2 regions of the Cytobacillus sp. Hz8 genome follow, and region 1 is predicted to be linked to the other one. Evidence: a T-box and tRNA genes for the amino acid it is inferred to sense, from the RefSeq annotation. Region 1 holds a T-box; the other holds one or more tRNA genes.
What was found. A T-box is a leader RNA that pairs with one kind of tRNA and senses whether it is charged. The one in region 1 lies ahead of argS (arginine--tRNA ligase), so its partner is inferred to be a tRNA-Arg.
Positions count from the first base shown of each region.

Region 2: it encodes a tRNA-Arg, which carries the amino acid that the T-box ahead of argS (arginine--tRNA ligase) is inferred to sense. The anticodon was not compared.

Region 1 covers NZ_JBHKFI010000001.1:398,806-407,878, reverse strand. The annotation lists gene ACE38V_RS02005 (class I SAM-dependent methyltransferase) at 1,054-1,761, shown strand; gene ACE38V_RS02000 (hypothetical protein) at 2,445-3,011, shown strand; gene ACE38V_RS01995 (hypothetical protein) at 3,144-3,296, shown strand; gene psiE (phosphate-starvation-inducible protein PsiE) at 3,479-3,886, shown strand; gene ACE38V_RS01985 (hypothetical protein) at 4,059-4,385, opposite strand; gene argS (arginine--tRNA ligase) at 4,619-6,307, opposite strand; T-box leader at 6,347-6,569, opposite strand; gene ACE38V_RS01975 (peptidoglycan D,D-transpeptidase FtsI family protein) at 6,891-9,008, opposite strand.
Region 2 covers NZ_JBHKFI010000023.1:960-10,032, forward strand. The annotation lists tRNA gene ACE38V_RS20210 (tRNA-Met) at 24-100, shown strand; tRNA gene ACE38V_RS20215 (tRNA-Ser) at 118-210, shown strand; tRNA gene ACE38V_RS20220 (tRNA-Met) at 389-462, shown strand; tRNA gene ACE38V_RS20225 (tRNA-Asp) at 470-546, shown strand; tRNA gene ACE38V_RS20230 (tRNA-Phe) at 863-935, shown strand; tRNA gene ACE38V_RS20235 (tRNA-Tyr) at 949-1,032, shown strand; tRNA gene ACE38V_RS20240 (tRNA-Trp) at 1,046-1,119, shown strand; tRNA gene ACE38V_RS20245 (tRNA-His) at 1,134-1,209, shown strand; tRNA gene ACE38V_RS20250 (tRNA-Gln) at 1,694-1,768, shown strand; tRNA gene ACE38V_RS20255 (tRNA-Cys) at 1,781-1,854, shown strand; tRNA gene ACE38V_RS20260 (tRNA-Gly) at 1,868-1,941, shown strand; tRNA gene ACE38V_RS20265 (tRNA-Ile) at 1,947-2,023, shown strand; tRNA gene ACE38V_RS20270 (tRNA-Asn) at 2,181-2,255, shown strand; tRNA gene ACE38V_RS20275 (tRNA-Arg) at 2,314-2,387, shown strand; gene ACE38V_RS20280 (DeoR/GlpR family DNA-binding transcription regulator) at 2,960-3,715, opposite strand; gene ACE38V_RS20285 (iron-containing alcohol dehydrogenase) at 4,008-5,159, shown strand; gene rhaB (rhamnulokinase) at 5,376-6,821, shown strand; gene rhaA (L-rhamnose isomerase) at 6,818-8,080, shown strand; gene rhaD (rhamnulose-1-phosphate aldolase) at 8,093-8,935, shown strand; gene rhaM (L-rhamnose mutarotase) at 8,957-9,073, shown strand, end outside.

The sequences.
Region 1 (9,073 bases):
ATAGAGTATGAAAATGCGGCAAGCATTGACATGCTCCATTCGCACAAATTAGAGGATAGTCACTTCGGATCATTAAGAAAAACCGGGCAAAACCGCTGACGGGTTCCGTTAAACTATCACAAACATTAAAAATGTAAGGCAAAATGGCCTTCAAATTGTATGGTAATTTGTAGGTCGATTTTTGTTGATATAAGGGGAGTTCGATCATTATTTTTGGAGAATTTGTAGGGCAATTTGTATATTAAAATGTAGGGGCACAATATCTAGTGCAGCGTTGCAAAATACACTACATTTTTACTTGCAAATGAATATACAAAAAAATATTGTTTTCTTAAATTTAAGGTTAGCCGCTGTTAAATCTGAATGTTGATTTTACTGTGTATGAAAAATAAACGGAAAAATTCCGTCTATATTGGGAAATACCCATATTTCCTTAAAAATAAGGGGAGTTTTTCCGTTTAAATGATCCAAATCTTTATATTTTGTCTTATTTAGAGCAGTTAATCGGAATATCTCCGCTTATATCGGCTTCTTAAGCTTCCTCTATATACATTAGCAGGAAATTCTCCGCCTATGAATTCTCATACCTACACGTTATTGATAAGGAGAAGGCGAAAATAGTTTGTAAACTTCTCAATGAGCAGAATTCGTCATTCGCAATCCGAAGAATTAGCCATTAAAAGCAGCAATAGCAAGGGTATAAACCCTTGCTATTGCTAATGTTTTTTAATTTCTCTAGCCTTACCATTTGTCCTACATTTTATTACATTTTGGTTTGCATTTTCCTGTGTAAATTGACGTTTTGCGATAGTTACGGAACCCGTTACAAAACCGCCCGGTCCTTTTTTGTTTAGCGCATAGCCGAAATTTTGTATTTTATCCCATGTACTCCTTTATAATATTCGGTCGTGTAAATTTTATCTGATATTTTTTATACATTCAGCGAACATTATTAGAGAAAGCAATATCTATGATTTACATCATCTGTATGCTTATCTGCTTCATTTATACTAAAATAGAATAAAAGAAATTTTGAAAGAAAGGGATTCAAGCATGTCATTTTATGAAACATTAGCACCCTATTATGATCAAATTTTTCCTACTAATGAAAAAGCCTTTCGATTTTTATCCATATGTTTCAAGGGGAAAAGAAACTTATTAGATGTTGGAGCAGGGACAGGCAATATGGCATTTTCCCTTGCTAATAGTGGATACATGGTTTCCGCTTTAGAACCTGAAGCATCCTTTACAGAAGAAATTCGAAAAAAAATCATTAGGAGCAGAAATCACCTTAAGCTCTATAGAAAAAACATGCAGCAATTGAATGAGTTGAATGAAATCTATGACGGGATCTATTGTATCGGAAATACCCTCGTTCACTTAAACAACCTAGAGGAAATAACTCAGTTTTTTCGAGACTCCTACCTCACCCTAGCGAATGATGGAGTAATGATTATTCAGACGGTGAATTATGAAAATATATTAACAAAAGAGCAATTTAGTTTTCCTATTATAAAAAGAGATACATTCACCTTTGAGAGAAAATATGAAATATCTAAGGATACAGTTCTTTTTACTACTACTTTAACATCGGATGGAAAAGCTAAGATTAATACGACAAAGCTGTATCCGGCAGTAGCAGATCAATTAGTTTCTAGCCTAAAAAGTTGTGGATTTCATGATATAACCGTTTATGGGAATTATGATTTTCAGAATTACTCAAGTAACTCCCCTGCGCTCATTCTCGTTGCAAAGAAATGACAGGAACTTCTCCTGTCTTTTTTCTATGAAAAAAGTTACTTTTTGAAATTTCAACCATCTCATATAAAGCCAACAGGAGGTATTGTGATCCCTATTCGAATAGCAATTCGCTGTTAATATAGATAAACGAGCATTCACTCTTTTTTTCTCCTAAATTCAAGCACATCAAAAAGCGATACTTTATTGATTCAAAGTATCGCACATTTTTAATGAATGTCCATATATCTCCACAACAGAAAAGCGAGGAGAAAAGCAAGTAAAGGCAATAATAGAAACAAGAGATAATAGCCTTCCTGTGAAGAAAGTGTAATGGAGGGGATTAAAAAGGCTAATCCGCTTATAAAGAATGCTTTTGCTGACTTTTTGACCAGCCCCACAATAAAATATAATCCCGAAACAATCATTAGTCCCCAAAATATCATTCCTACGAAAAAGAAACTTAGATCAAACCAAATGGAGCTAAACATGAAAAGTTCCATCATTGTTCATTCCTTTTATACTTTTTTCAAATGCTTATAAAATATGGCAATTTGCATTCTATATCTAGAATATTGAACGCTCTCAAAAATGGTGATCATGAAATCCTATTTAAGGGCCACTTTTCAGTCAATTTTCATATTTAGCAAGTATCCTAATAAGGACATACATACTATCGCTTTTAGAAAAAAATGGGAGGTTTAATGATGAAGTATTTTCAATTAATCTTTGCTTCTGTAATTTTAATTTTCATACTTGGATTCGGGGTGACAAATTCTATAGCGTTTGCAGATGATGACGGTCATCATTTTGAAAAGCACGATGATGGAAAATATGGTGATTATCAGGGCGATCATGAAAAGGAAGGTCCAATAGAGGAAATTGGAAAGATGATTGGTTGGGGAACGGCTATCGCAATGGGATTCGCTGCGCTGCTCTATCCATTTAGAAGGTCATTGAAAACTTTGATTTCCCAATTTTCAAAATGGAAAAATACCTTCATTTCTTTTGGTAAATTCATCACAAAAAATCATGTTTTAATTGGACTAATCGCCCTAACTTTAAGTATCCTCCATGGTGCATTGATGTTTCTAAAAGAAGGTGAATTAGAAGGAGAAGGGATCATCGGCCTCGGCTCCGTCCTTTTTATCGTATTAGCTGCAATACTAGGCAGCAAATTAATGCAAAACAAAAAATCCAAAAGACTTCGTACAATCCATATGGTTTTCATTTCATTTGCACTTTTTCTTGCCATTACCCATATAATTGCTTAGGATAAAAAGCTGTTGATGATTCACTGGAACCATTCTTAAAAAATCGTTAAAGATTATTTTTTTCTTAAAATCATAACTTCTTTCCTTATAAAAATTTCCTTTTCTACACATGCTAAAATGGGAGGTGTAGAAATGGACGATAAAAATGAAAATGAAAATCATCAGTCCACTCAATCTGAACAAGAAGATATTCTAAATCGAGTGGATCAAGCCTTCAATAAAATGGTAGAAGATGTAAAAAATATTTTGAATGACAATAATGAAGAAATAAATCATCCATCATAATGTTCAACGCCATTTGTGGCGTTTTTTTTTTTTAATCTAAATAAGTTTTTTTATTAAATAGCTATCAGAACAGCCTTTATTTTGTATCAAACAAATTCATCAGAATTAATGATAAATAATAAAACTTCAAACTAGAATCCTGATGCCAAATATCTTAAAATAAACAGTAGAGGAGGTGAAACATGAAAAAATATACAAATATAGCCATTGCTCAAATCCTTCAATGGGGATTGAATGTAGCGTTAGTGGTCTTAAGCATTATATTAGCAGCTCTGCTTTGCAAGGAAATCATTAATCTTTTCCATCTTGCTTTTTTCGAAACTGGGAAGGAAGCACATTTTGAATTACTTGAAGGGATTTTAGTATTTTTTCTTTACTTTGAATTCATTGCAGTTGCCGTTAAATATTTTCAAGAACATTATCATTTTCCACTTCGATACTTTATATACATCGGAATTACAGCAATGGTCCGTTTAGTTGTTGTCAACCATGAGGATGCAAAACAAACATTTATTTATACCGTAAGTATTTTAGTTTTAGTGATTAGCTATTTTATCATTAGCTTTCTCCAGGAAAAAATAAAAAAATGAATGATGATTCTTTTCTTATTTAATAGTAAATACACTTCTCAGATTTCCTCTTCCTTTTTTCCTCTATTCGCTTCTTTTCTTAACAATTTCAAAATCTTTTAATTCATTTTTCTTGCTATTCTAACTACAAAAAATGAGGTAAAATCTTTCTATGCCCTATTGTTACATCCCTTTATAACTTCAAATGAGATTGGAAAAAACCACTATTTTCTGATGTATCAAACACTTCAAAGATTCTATAGACTATTTTCTCATCTGTATACTTTTCAAGTTTGGCCGTGAATTTAGGAAATAAAATTTCATGTGCGTTTTCAGCATCTTGTTTTGTATCCCAATAATTTAATGTATGGTATTCACCATTTAAATCATCAAAGAAATAAACATTTCCTCTAAATCCAGTTAAATTCCGATTAAATGAATCATATTCCTTACATATTTTTTCCGCAATCTGTCGCTTTCCAGTTCCTAATTTAAATTGTACAAGACGAGCGTAATACATAATACTCCTCCTCAAAAAAAATCTCGGTACTGTTACTTTATGAAAAAAAATGAAGCAAGATACTGAAGAATGTATAAAAAGGCACGAAATTTCCTTTATTTAAAAAAATGAAGAACCGGGAGGACAAATTAATTTGGATTGACACTAATAATAAGTTTTTATGATCATTTTTTTGTTTATAAAAAAGAGGCCAGCATTACAAAAGCTTTGGTTGAATGCTGGTCTCTCTTATTTTACATTTTTTCCGGTGCTTCAAGTCCCAACAGACGAAGCCCTTCCTTTAACACTATTTTCACTGAAAATGCTAGCGACAGTCTTGCATGTTTTAAAGCTTCATCATCGAGAATTCTTACAGTAGCATAATATTTATTAAATGCCTTCGCCAAGTCAATCACATATTTAGCAATTTGAGACGGATCATACCCATCCAATGATCGCTTAAGGATATCAGGAAATGACATTAATAACGTAATAATTGGCCAAGCTTCTAAATCATCCAAATGAATTTCTTCGTTACTTTCCTCATAAATTCCTTTTTTTAGTAATGATGAAATACGTGCATGTGTGTATTGAACATAAGGACCTGTATCTCCTTCAAAGCGCAACATATCTTTTAAAGAAAATTCAATATCATTCATCCGATAATGCTTCAAATCATGGAAAATGACAGCTCCTGTTCCTACTTGACGGGCCACTTCTTCCTTGGATTCAAGATTCGGATTTTTTTCCATAATATCATTCATCGCAAGCTTGATTGCTTCTTGCACGACTTCCTCTAAGAAAACAACCTTCCCTTTCCGCGTTGACATCTTCTTACCATCCATTAGCATCATTCCAAAAGGTATATGAATAAGACCTTTATGCCAGTCATACCCCATCTTTTCTAATACAGAGAAAAATTGCTTAAAATGAAAGGACTGTTCATTTCCCACTACATATAAAGATTTAACGAAGTGATAAGTTTCCTGCCGATAAATTGCAGCCGCTAAGTCACGGGTCGCGTAAAGGGTAGTACCATCACTTTTCTTAATTAAGCAAGGTGGTAAATCCTTTTCTTCTAGAGAAACGATCTCTGCTCCTTCAGATTGAAGCAATAATTTTTTCTCCTCCAAAAGCTCGACAACCCGTTCCATTTTATCATTATAAAAAGCTTCTCCATTATACGAATCAAAAGTGATTCCTAATAGTTCATATAATCTTGAAAATTCCTTTATGGATTCCTCTCTAAACCACTTCCATAATGAAATGGCTTCTTCATCTCCATCCTCTAGCTTCTTAAACCATTCACGCCCATGATCATCTAATGAAGGATCCTTTTCAGCCTCTTCGTGAAATTGAATATACAACTTTAAGAGCTCATTGATTGGATTCTTTCTAACCTGTTCTTCGTCTCCCCATAATTTATAAGCAACAATCAATTTCCCAAATTGTGTACCCCAATCGCCTAGATGGTTGATTTTAATGGGCTGATATCCACATTTTTCGGTAATTAATGCAAGAGCATTCCCAATAACAGTTGAGCGCAAATGTCCCATGGAAAAGGGTTTTGCAATATTTGGGGATGATAAATCAATCGTTACAGCCCCTCCATGACCAATGTTTACATCACCATAATGCTCTTTTTCAGAAATGATTTGTTTCATAACCTGTGAGGATACTTCTTTTTTGTTAAGAAAAACATTTACATATCCACTTACGGCTTCCACCTTTTCAAACTGAGAAGATTTAATGCCTTCAGCTATTTCAGTTGCAATAATTTGTGGAGATTTCCGATAAACCTTTGCCAATTCAAAACAAGGAAAAGCCAAATCCCCCAAATTTTCATATTTCGGTTTTTCAATCATTTCACTTAATTTGTCTTTTTCTAATACACCATTTAAAAATTCTGATAATACCTCAACTAAGTGCTCCTTATACATCATTTTTCCCTCCAATAAAAAAACTCCCGCCTCTTTTATAATAAAAGAGACGAGAGTTTGATGATTTCCCGTGGTACCACTCCATTTGTTTTTAAACAATAAAAACCACTTCTTTTTGTTAACGAGGTATTTCCCCGGCTTACCCCTACTCATTTCAGGAAAGCATCTCTAAAGTGCGGTTCATTATTTGCTCCGTATCAGGCTCCCACCATCCCTGACTCGCTTCCCTTCACAAAATAACTACTCTCTTTATCATAGATTTTTTTTTTAGTATTGGAGATTATTATAATCATTCAGAAAAAAAAATCAAGAACTTTTTGAAATATTTTTTAGAATAATTGGTATGTTTATATAATAAAAACATCTATTTAATCCGAGTTGGTGTATATAGTAAATCTTTTTCCATCATGACTGTTTTCACATGGATTCACGACTTCTTCCTCTTTTACAGAGACATCGTTTCACTAATTCCAAAAATTGGCCACTAAGTCAATCTTCATCAATGGTGCCAATTTATACGCTTAAAGTTTAAAAAGAAGTGCTAAAAACAAGCACTTCTTTTCATAAGTCTACTAAAATCAGTCGTTTATTTTGCACGTTTTTCTTTCAAATCAAAATACGCTTTAAACACTTCATCAGCAATTTCCAAGTTGACGTGTGTTTGATCGGTCGTGGACCATGGAATAACAACTGAGAGGGCAATTTCAGGATCATCATATGGGGCGTAGCCTGCAAATGTCACATTCCATAGCATTGGATGTCCACCTAATGGGCCATCATATAATGCCTGGGCCGTTCCTGTTTTCCCTGCAATTTTATATTGCTTATTCTTAATCGTTGCATAACCTGTACCTTGAGGATCATTTACAACCAATCTCAATCCTTCCTGTACATGTTTAATCCATTCATCCTTCATATCTACACGGTTCAATACCTTTGGTTTGATCTCCTGAACGATTGAACCTAGTTTATCGGATGAGTTATTGGATTCGCGAATTTCTTTGGCAATATGAGGCTGAATGCGATAACCTCCGTTGGCAACCGTTGAAATATATTGGGCAAGCTGCAATGGAGTATATGTGTCATACTGGCCAATCCCAAAGTCTAGTACCTTACCAGCATCTTCCGGGATTTGCCCTTGACCATAACCAGATTGCTCCCCAGGCAAATCAATCCCTGTCTTTACGCCTAATCCAAATTGAGCAAAATTATTTCTTAGTTTATTAATTGCAGCCACTTTATTAATAGTTAAAGGACCATTCGGAACATAAGTTTGTTGACCACCAATTTTCATAGCTGTTAAGAACATATAAACGTTTGAGGAACGTTTTAAGGCATATAAATCATTAATTGAACCAAAACCAACGGTATTCCAAGATTTCTTTACTTGAGTACCCTTAAATTTCAACGGTTGGTCATATTGATATTCTCCAGGAGTAATCGCTCCTGTATTATAACCAGTTAAGACCGTGGCCGCTTTCACTGCTGAACCCATTGAGTAGGAAGTAATCATATTTCCTAAAGCAAAATCAGCAGCAACAGTCTTATTGGTCTCTTCATCCTTCATATACTGCTTGCCTGCCATGGCAAGGACTTCTCCCGTTTTTGGATTTAAGACCGTTACAAGGGCGCGATCCATATACGGCTGACCCATTCGGGCGCTTCCTAATTTATCTTCAATTATCTTTTCTACCTTCTGCTGTAAATCAATATCGACAGATAAGACTAAGTCATTTCCGCTTTTTCCTTTACGATATACTTTTGTATCGATGACATTGCCTGATTTATCGGAAACATTTTTTACAATTTCTTTTTGACCTTGTAGGACATCTTCGTACTGCCACTCAAGATAGCTTTTTCCTACACGGTCATTTCGACTGTAGCCCCTTGCTTCAAAATAATCAAGCATATCTTGAGGCAATCCCTCTTTCGTGCTGGTAACCTTCCCTAAAATAGAGCTTAAGGTTTCATTTCCTTCCTTATCCTTATAAGCATTGTATCGCTCCCAGTCAGTCGTGGCATCGACTCCAGGCAAGATATCTAGATTTTCGCTGACACGGGCAAATTCCTCATCCGTTACATTTTTATTCTTTATAATTTGCGGTGATAGCGCTCTGCCGCTTGACATTTCACGGTATATTGCTAGAACCTCAAGATCCTTCTTTGAAAAGGAATTTAATTCTTGTTCCGTAATTCTTTTTCTCGTTAAATCATAAATTTCTTTATTGTATTCGTCTTGATCCAATTCTTTCTTCTTTAATTTTGCTTCATCTTTTGATGTAATTTTTTTCTTTGCTTCATCTGGATGTTTAATAATCCAAAAATCCTGACGATCGCGTTCGGTGATGGCTTTAAAATCATCCTTTGTATCTTTTTTAATTATAGTCGCTAATTTCTTGGCAACGTCTAGCATTTCATCTTGCGTTACTGTACTTGAACGTGTATAAGTAATGGCCTTTAATGTTTTATTTCCAGTGATTAGTTTTCCATTTGTGTCATAAATTTTTCCACGTGGCATCGATAAATTAATAGGAACAACCTCTTTTTGGTCGATTTCCCGTTTATAATCTTTTCCATAAACAATTTGCACGATTCCTAATCGAATAATCAGCATTGAGAAAAGGACAAATACCGCCAAAAAAAGGATATTCAAGCGCAATGGAAGTGATGTCTTTTTTTTCTTCTTTTTCCCCAATTGATACATTCCCTTCTACTAAACTCCCAAATTAGGGATTATCATTTTCTATGAAATTGATCTCTGAATAATAA
Region 2 (9,073 bases), on a different contig from region 1:
TGTAGAGACATACTATAAGTTTTGGCGGCGTAGCTCAGCTGGCTAGAGCGTACGGTTCATACCCGTGAGGTCGGGGGTTCGATCCCCTCTGCCGCTACCATTTTTCATATGTTTTTTGGAGGAATACCCAAGTCTGGCTGAAGGGATCGGTCTTGAAAACCGACAGGCGGGTTAAACCGCGCGGGGGTTCGAATCCCTCTTCCTCCTCCATTTTATATGTCATCGCGGATGGAGCAACGAGCGTTACTCCAATGAACAATCTGCGAGTTGTACCGATTGATCCACAACTTGAGTAAGCTTTCTGAGATTGGGACAGTCATGCACAAACAAAATGCATTAACTAAACTTTATATATTATTATTATTATTATTATTATTATTATTATTATCGCGGGGTGGAGCAGTCTGGTAGCTCGTCGGGCTCATAACCCGAAGGTCGCAGGTTCAAATCCTGCCTCCGCAATCGCAATGGTCCGGTAGTTCAGTTGGTTAGAATGCCTGCCTGTCACGCAGGAGGTCGCGGGTTCGAGTCCCGTCCGGACCGCCATTTTTATCTTCTATAGGTAAGAATATGGCTTAGTAGCTCAGTCGGTAGAGCACGATCGAATAAGCTACGAAGCAAAAACAACAGCGCACAAAACGAAAGACATCTTGAATAGGCTTTCTGAGTTTTGGGCGAAGGACGAAGAAGAATTCTCTGTAGGTGAATATATATATGGCTCAGTAGCTCAGTCGGTAGAGCACGACCGAATAAGCTGCGAAGCAAAAGCTTCAGCGCACAAAACGAACGGCTACTTGAATTGACTTCCTGAGTTTTGTGTGAAGGACGAAGTGAGATTCTCTGTAGGTGAATATATTTATATGGCTCAGTAGCTCAGTCGGTAGAGCAAAGGACTGAAAATCCTTGTGTCGGCGGTTCGATTCCGTCCTGAGCCATCTTTTTTCATTTGGAGGGGTAGCGAAGTGGCTAAACGCGGCGGACTGTAAATCCGCTCCCATGGGTTCGGCGGTTCGAATCCGTCCCCCTCCACCATTAATGTCCATATAGGGGCATAGTTTAACGGTAGAACAGAGGTCTCCAAAACCTCCAGTGTGGGTTCGATTCCTACTGCCCCTGCCAATTAAATAATGATGGCGGTTGTGGCGAAGTGGTTAACGCATCGGATTGTGGTTCCGACACTCGTGGGTTCGATTCCCATCAATCGCCCCATTTTTAGAAATTACGACATTGGGTTGTTTATGATTGTGTTTTTGTGATAGAATGTGGAATGTTGAGGAATTTTCTGTAGAAGTTGTTTTGTCCCTCTGGTTTATTTATGCAGTTTAGGGGAATGTCGAAACATTAATTACAGAAGTAATTCAAAGAAACTTTTTCATTTGCAATGATTCTTTACGCAGGTAGTTTTGTTTTTAAGAAATACTCTTGAATGTTTTTTGTGGTTTAAATAAGGGTGTGTCGACATATTTAACTACAGGAGTAGTTCAAGGTAGTATATTCAGTTGCAAGTATTGTTTACGCATATGATTTTGTTTAAGAAATATTCTTGAATGGATTTTGTGGTTGTATTAAGGGAATGTCGAAACATTTAACTACAGAAGTAATTCGATGCAGCATATTCATTTGCAATTAAATGTTTCTGCGGTGCATATTCATGATGCTTACTCGAGGGAGTAATTTCATGGAGATTCTTCAGTGGGCTATAGCCAAGCGGTAAGGCAACGGACTTTGACTCCGTCATGCGTAGGTTCGAATCCTGCTAGCCCAGCCAATTTTATAATAAGGCAGCATAGCCAAGTGGTAAGGCAGAGGTCTGCAAAACCTTCACCACCGGTTCAAATCCGGTTGCTGCCTCCATTTTTATCATAATGCGGGTGTAGTTTAGTGGTAAAACTACAGCCTTCCAAGCTGTTGTCGTGAGTTCGATTCTCATCACCCGCTCCATTTAGGGGCCTATAGCTCAGCTGGTTAGAGCGCACGCCTGATAAGCGTGAGGTCGATGGTTCGAGTCCATTTAGGCCCACCATATTATTTTATTTCGCAGTAGCTCAGTGGTAGAGCAACGAGCATCTCTCCGATGAATATGCTTCGAGTTGTACTCATCGAGCCACTACTTGGATAAGCTTTCTGAGATGAGGACATTCGGCAAAGCTTTCTGAGATTTAGGAATGAAAACTTATTATTCCGCAGTAGCTCAGTGGTAGAGCATTCGGCTGTTAACCGAACGGTCGTAGGTTCGAATCCTACCTGCGGAGCCATTTATATATTAGGGTAATGGTTTTGGAAAAATTCCGTTATTCTCCATACATATCTAATGCGCCTTTAGCTCAGCTGGATAGAGCATACGCCTTCTAAGCGTACGGTCAGAGGTTCGAATCCTCTAAGGCGCGTAACAAGAGGGTACCCAAGGCAAAAAGCTTTTTGGTATTCTCTTTTTATTTGGATGATCCGATTTTAAATTATACAACTAAAGTGTGATACTAAAAGGAGAAGTGGAATGGCCTAAACTGGCTGTCCAACTTCTCTTTTTTTATTTGGTCGGGAGATCTTTAAAAAGAATAAACAAGTAAACTTTATGATTTAGAAAATATAAAGTTAGGTTTGGTACTCCGTTTATTCGCGGTCATCTTTTTATATGAGATTTTGAAAAAAGTACCCTCGTTTTCTATAAAATGCTCGCGAAACTACTAAAATATGCACAAAAAATTAGAAATGCCCGCGGAAAAGTGGCATTATTATCATTCAAAAGGAGGCGTGATCTTGATTATTCGCGACTTCCCAAATTTATTCGCGAAAATCCAAGGTTTATTCGCGACTTTTTAAATTTATTCGCGAAAATGACCAATTTATTCGCGACTGTCTTTTATATTCGCGATTTTGAAAAAATATTCGTGAGCACCCTCCACTATTCTCAAAAATCGATCTCCTCTACATTCAACACTCGCCGCAAAAATCAGTTAACTCAATAAATCACCGTTACATTTTGATCATGTAAATACTTAATCCACTCATCAGTAGGTTTTTGATCCGTGACGAGGTAATCGATTTCCTTAAATGACATAAAGCTGACAAAGGCGATGTTGTCAAATTTGGTGTGGTCTAATAGCAGCATGGTTTTTCCGGCTTGATAGATCATGGCTTTTTTTAGCTCTGAGTCAGGTTCGTTTGAGTCAGTTATGTCTTTTTCTTTATCAATACCTTTGCAGCTGATGATAGCTAAGTCGGTATTGTATTTATGTACGGTTTCTTGGGGAATGGAGCCGACAAGGGAAAAGGAATGTGGCCGCAGTATTCCACCAGTTGAAATGATGCGCAGCTTATCGCTGTTTATTTCATTTAATATCTTGACTGAATTCGTTATGATTGTGATGTTTTGTTTTTCGGTTAGCAATTTGACTAATTCGTAGCAAGTGGAACTCGAATCAACAAATAGGGAGTCATGATCGCTAATATAATTGAGTGCTTTTTGGGCAATTTCCTGCTTTGTTTGTAAATTTTGGTCACTTCTTGCAACAAAGGGAAGGTCCTCATTGGTGTGTTGATTAATGATCGCTCCTCCATAAGTTCGAGTAACGAGTCCTTCTTTTTCAAGTTTTTCTAAATCTCTTCTAATGGTTTCCTCTGTTACATTAAAGCGCTTGCTTAAATCGGAAACCAACACTCTTTTATCTATTTGAATAATCTCTATGACTCTTTGCCGTCTTTCAATAGGTAACACGGTAGAATTCCCCCTCAGATGAGTTGAGTACTATATCATTATTATAGCAAAAAATGTGGTTTTTGTACTAGTGTACTTGGAAAAACAAATAAAAACAACAAGAAAATGAGAAGATATGGTGAAAATACAACATGAACAAAGAAAATCATGTATGTTTTTGTTGACTTTCAAATAATCAAAATTTATTATTTAGTTAGGCAATAAAAAAGATGTTTTTTCCTTTTTTTTATCATTATTTGTGAATCATTGAGCAATAAATAATCAAAACAATATGATTTGGAGGCTGATCTTAATGAGTGGACATGTTCTATTTGTACCAAGCACAAACCTTATGGGAAGAGGATGTTTAGCTGAAGTTGGACCGTTTATCAAAGATATTGGCAAGAAAAAGGCATTAGTGGTAACAGATAAATTTTTGATGAAAAGTGGAATTGCGGATAGAGTTATTTCGGTTTTAAAGGAAGCCGAGATTGACTATGTGGTGTATGATGATGTGAAACCAAATCCATCAACAAGCACAGTCTATACTGGTGTTGATATCTATAAGGAAAATCAATGTGAATTATTAGTATCGATTGGTGGAGGCTCCCCACAGGACACAGCCAAAGCCATTGGTCTTTACATTACAAACGGTGGAGATATTCGAGATTATGAAGGGGTCAATAAAACCAAGAATAAATCTGTACCGATTGTAGCAATCAATACAACAGCAGGAACATCCAGCGAATTTACCATCAATTATGTTATTACGGATGAAGAGCGCAGTGTCAAAATGGTGATGGTTGATAAAAACAGCTTAGTAACAATTTCTGTAAATGATCCGGAATTAATGATAGGCAAACCAGCTGATTTAACAGCCGCAACAGGAATGGACGCGTTGACCCATGCAATTGAAGCGATTGTGACACCAGGTGCTTATACGGTTACAGACGCGATGGCGTTATCAGCGGTTGAAATCATTTTTAATTATCTTCCAAGAGCGGTGAAGGATGGGCATGATATTGAGGCTCGTGAACAAATGGCCTATGTGATGTTTCTAGGTGGAGTGGCGTTTAATAATGCTGGTTTAGGGTTTGTTCATGCGATGGCCCATCAATTAGGCGGAATGTACGACTTACCTCATGGGGTTTGCAACGCAATGCTTTTGCCAATTGTGGAACAGGAAAATGCGAAACGGAATCCCGTGAAATTTAGAGCGATTGCCAAAGCGATTGGAATAGAGGTTGCGGACAAGACCGATGAACAATGTGCGGATGCTGTTATTGAAGCGATCAAAGGACTGTCTAAAGAAGTAGGAATTCCATCTGTCCTTTCTGAATTAGGCGTAAACGAAGTGAATTTGGACAAGCTCGCTGAAAATGCATTGCTAGATGCCTGTGCACCGGGAAATCCATTCCAACCTACAAAAGAAGAAGTCATTGAAATGTTTAAAGAAATTATCTAAGAAAACAACTTGAATGTTGAACATTCTGCTCATCTGTTGTGATTTTCAACAGATGAGCTGTTTTTTGATAAAATTATCCGACTTTTGTGGAATTCATTCATTAGAAACAAAATGTTCAAAGAAAAAACAAAAAATAATGTTGTTTTATCTTTGTTTATGTTGTATTATGTTGTTGAAAACAAAGAAATGTTAGTTCTCAGAGGAAGTGGTGATCTAGTGACATATATTGCCGTCGATATTGGAGCATCCAGTGGACGCTTAGTTTTAGGGGAAATGAAGAATGCTCAATTAGAAATAAAAGAAATTCATCGATTTGCAAACGGTTTTATGGATATCAGTGGAACTTGTTACTGGGATATTGATCATTTACTGAATGAAATATTAAAAGGACTTGAAAAGGTGAAGTCCCTAGGAATTGAGACATGCACAGTTGGAATCGATACATGGGCAGTTGATTATGTTTTAGTTGGGCATGAAAGAAAGCGGTTACGTGAAGTCGTATCCTATCGTGATAGTCGAACAAAAGATACAATTGAAAAAATCATCAAACAGATGCCAAAAGAAAAAATATATCAAAAAACAGGAATCCAATTTCAGCCATTTAACACCCTTTATCAATTGTATGAAGAAGAGAAGGAAAAGCTGAAAGATGCGCAATATATCTTGATGGTGCCAGATTTCTTAGCCTTTTGTTTAACGGGCCGGCCTGTCGCGGAAAAAACAAATGCATCAACCACACAGCTGTTAAATCTAGAAACAAAATCATTTGATGAGGAGCTGCTCCAACTCCTTTCCGTCAAGAAAGAGCAGTTTCCAGAACTGACGGAGCCAGGAACAGAATTGGGAGAGGTAAGAAGAGAATGGTTTCCTACTTTTGATCTTCCAAAATGTACAGTCATTACGGTAGCGACTCATGATACCGCATCTGCTGTTATCGGAACTCCTGGTTTTGGAGACAATTGGGCTTACTTAAGCAGCGGAACATGGTCTTTGTTAGGAATAGAAAGCGAGGTTCCTGTTGTCAGCAATCTTGCTTTGAAAAACAATTACACCAACGAGTGGGGCGCTTTTCACACGATCCGCTTCCTTAAAAACATTATCGGAATGTGGATTATCCAAGAAGTAAGGCGCTTTTTAAAGAAAGATTATAATTTCGGTCAATTTGTGGAAGAGGCAAAAAAAGAAAATGGAGCTTTTCCTTACATTAATTTTAACGATAAGAGGTTTTTGAATCCAGCTAATATGATCGAAGAAATTCAAAGCTATTGTTGCGAAACAAATCAACAGGTGCCTGAAACAGCCGGCGAATTGGCTTACTGCATTTATAATAATCTAGCAATTATTTATGCGATTGCGATGGAGGAATTACAGCAGATTACAGGCAAAAGAATCGATCAGCTTCATATCGTTGGCGGAGGTGCCTACAATGAATACCTTAATCAGCTGACGGCAGATTTCAGCGGTAAAACCGTTTATGCCGGACCAACAGAGGCAACTGCGATTGGAAATCTTGTTATGCAGATGATCGCAATGAAAGAAATAGAAGATTTGCAGGCCGCCCGCCAGCTTATAAGAGATTCATTTGAAATAAAAAAATACACACCAAACCATCTTCATCAACAAACCATCATGGAACAATTCAAGGAGGTAACGACGAAATGATGACACCTGAAATTCAAGAGGCTTATGAAGCAGCAAAAAAACTATATGCCAAGCATGGAATTAATACGGATGATGTGATCAATCAATTAAAGGATATTAAGATTTCCATGCATTGCTGGCAAGGGGATGATGTTCGAGGTTTTATTAATAAGGATCAAGAACTGACTGGCGGGATTTCTGTAACAGGAAATTATCCAGGAGTAGCAAGGACACCAGAGGAGCTTCGTCAGGATCTTGAAAAAGCTTACTCCCTTATACCAGGAAAACATAAGTTGAATTTACATGCAATCTATGTCGATACCGATGAAAAAATTGATTACAACGAAATTGAACCACGTCATTTCGAAAAATGGGTCACTTGGGCAAAAGAACAGGGACTTGGTCTTGACTTCAACCCCACTCTTTTCTCCCATCCAAAATCAGAAGACGGTTTTACCCTCAGTCATCCGAATAAGGAAATCCGGGATTTCTGGATTGAGCATTGCAAACGTTCACGCAAAATCGGCGAATACTTTGGAAGAGAAACTGGCCAAACCTGTGTGACAAATGTCTGGATTCCAGATGGCTACAAGGATAATCCCGTTGATCGACTTGCTCCTAGAAAGAGATTAGAAGAATCTTTAGATGAAATTTTTAAAGAGGAAATCGATTCGGAGTACAACCTTGATGCCATCGAAAGTAAGGTATTTGGCATTGGTTCTGAAGCTTATGTGGTTGGTTCTCATGAATTTTACATGGGATATGGGCTTACTCGAGATAAGCTCATCTGCTTAGATGCCGGGCACTTCCATCCAACCGAAGTGGTATCCAATAAATTATCTGCTATTTCCTTATTTAGTAAAGGTATGCTTCTACATGTCAGTCGCCCGGTTCGCTGGGATAGTGACCATGTCGTGATTCTAGATGATGAGCTTCAGGAAATTGCAAAAGAACTTGTTGTTAATAATCTTTTAGATAAAACTCATATTGGTCTTGATTTCTTCGACGCGAGCATCAATCGTGTCGCTGCATGGGTAATCGGGGCACGCAATATGATTAAAGCATTGCTCAAGGCATACTTGGAGCCAATTGAGCAGCTGAAGGAGATTGAATTAAAAGGGGATTTCACAACACGACTTGCCCTTAGAGAGGAATTCAAAAGCTATCCATTTGGAGCCATTTGGGATTACTACTGCGCTTCCCTCGGAGTTCCGGTTCGGGAAGATTGGTTAGCTCAGGTAAGAAAATATGAAGAAGAAGTTTTGCGAAACAGAAACTAAGGGGTAATGAAAATGAGCGAAAAACGAGATATTCTAACAGCGCCATTCATTCAAGAAATGGCTAAAACAACCGCAAATCTTTACCGCTTGGGCTGGGATGAGCGCAACGGAGGAAATATTAGCTATCTATTAAAAGAGGAAGAGGTAACACCTTATCTTGATATTCATGAAGTAAAAAGAACCTTGCCAACCAAATTTGATGGATCTGCATTAGCAGGAAAATACTTTATTGTCACCGGTTCCGGAAAGTATTTTAAAAATGTGATCGATGCGCCATCTATTAATCTAGGTTTAATTCGCGTAACAGATGATGGTCAGTCAGTTGATGTTTTGTGGGGCTTTGAAGATGGGGGCACGCCAACGAGCGAGCTACCTTCTCATTTGATGGGACATATTGAACGTTTAAAGGTGGATCCGAACCATCGAATCATTATCCATTGTCACGCTAGCAATATTATTGGCATGACCTATACACATTCATTAGATGAGCGTATCTTTTCCAAAACCCTATGGCAAATGTCAACAGAATGCATCGTCGTTTTCCCGGAAGGCGTTGGTGTGGTTCCTTGGATGGTGCCAGGCACTGATGCGATTGGAGAGATAACGGCGAAAAAAATGCGGGATGTTCGCCTAGTAATCTGGCCACATCACGGAATCTTCGGAGCGGGAACCAGCATGGATGAAACCTTTGGCTTAATTGAAACCGCAGAAAAAGCGGCCCAAATTTATACGATTGTCTGTGCTCAAGGAGAGGTGAAGCAAACGATTACCGATCAACAATTACAGGACTTGGCAGATGCATTTGGAGTCGTTCCAAGAGAAGGAATTCTCGCAATTAGCAAAGTAACAAACTAACATTCCTTGGGGGGAGCAAAAGTGATTCGAAAAGCGAGCATTATGTTTGTCTACAAAGATTGCTATGAGGAATACAAAAAGCGTCATAATGAAATTTGGCCGGAAATGGTCACAGAGTTAAAGACCCACGGCGCGCAC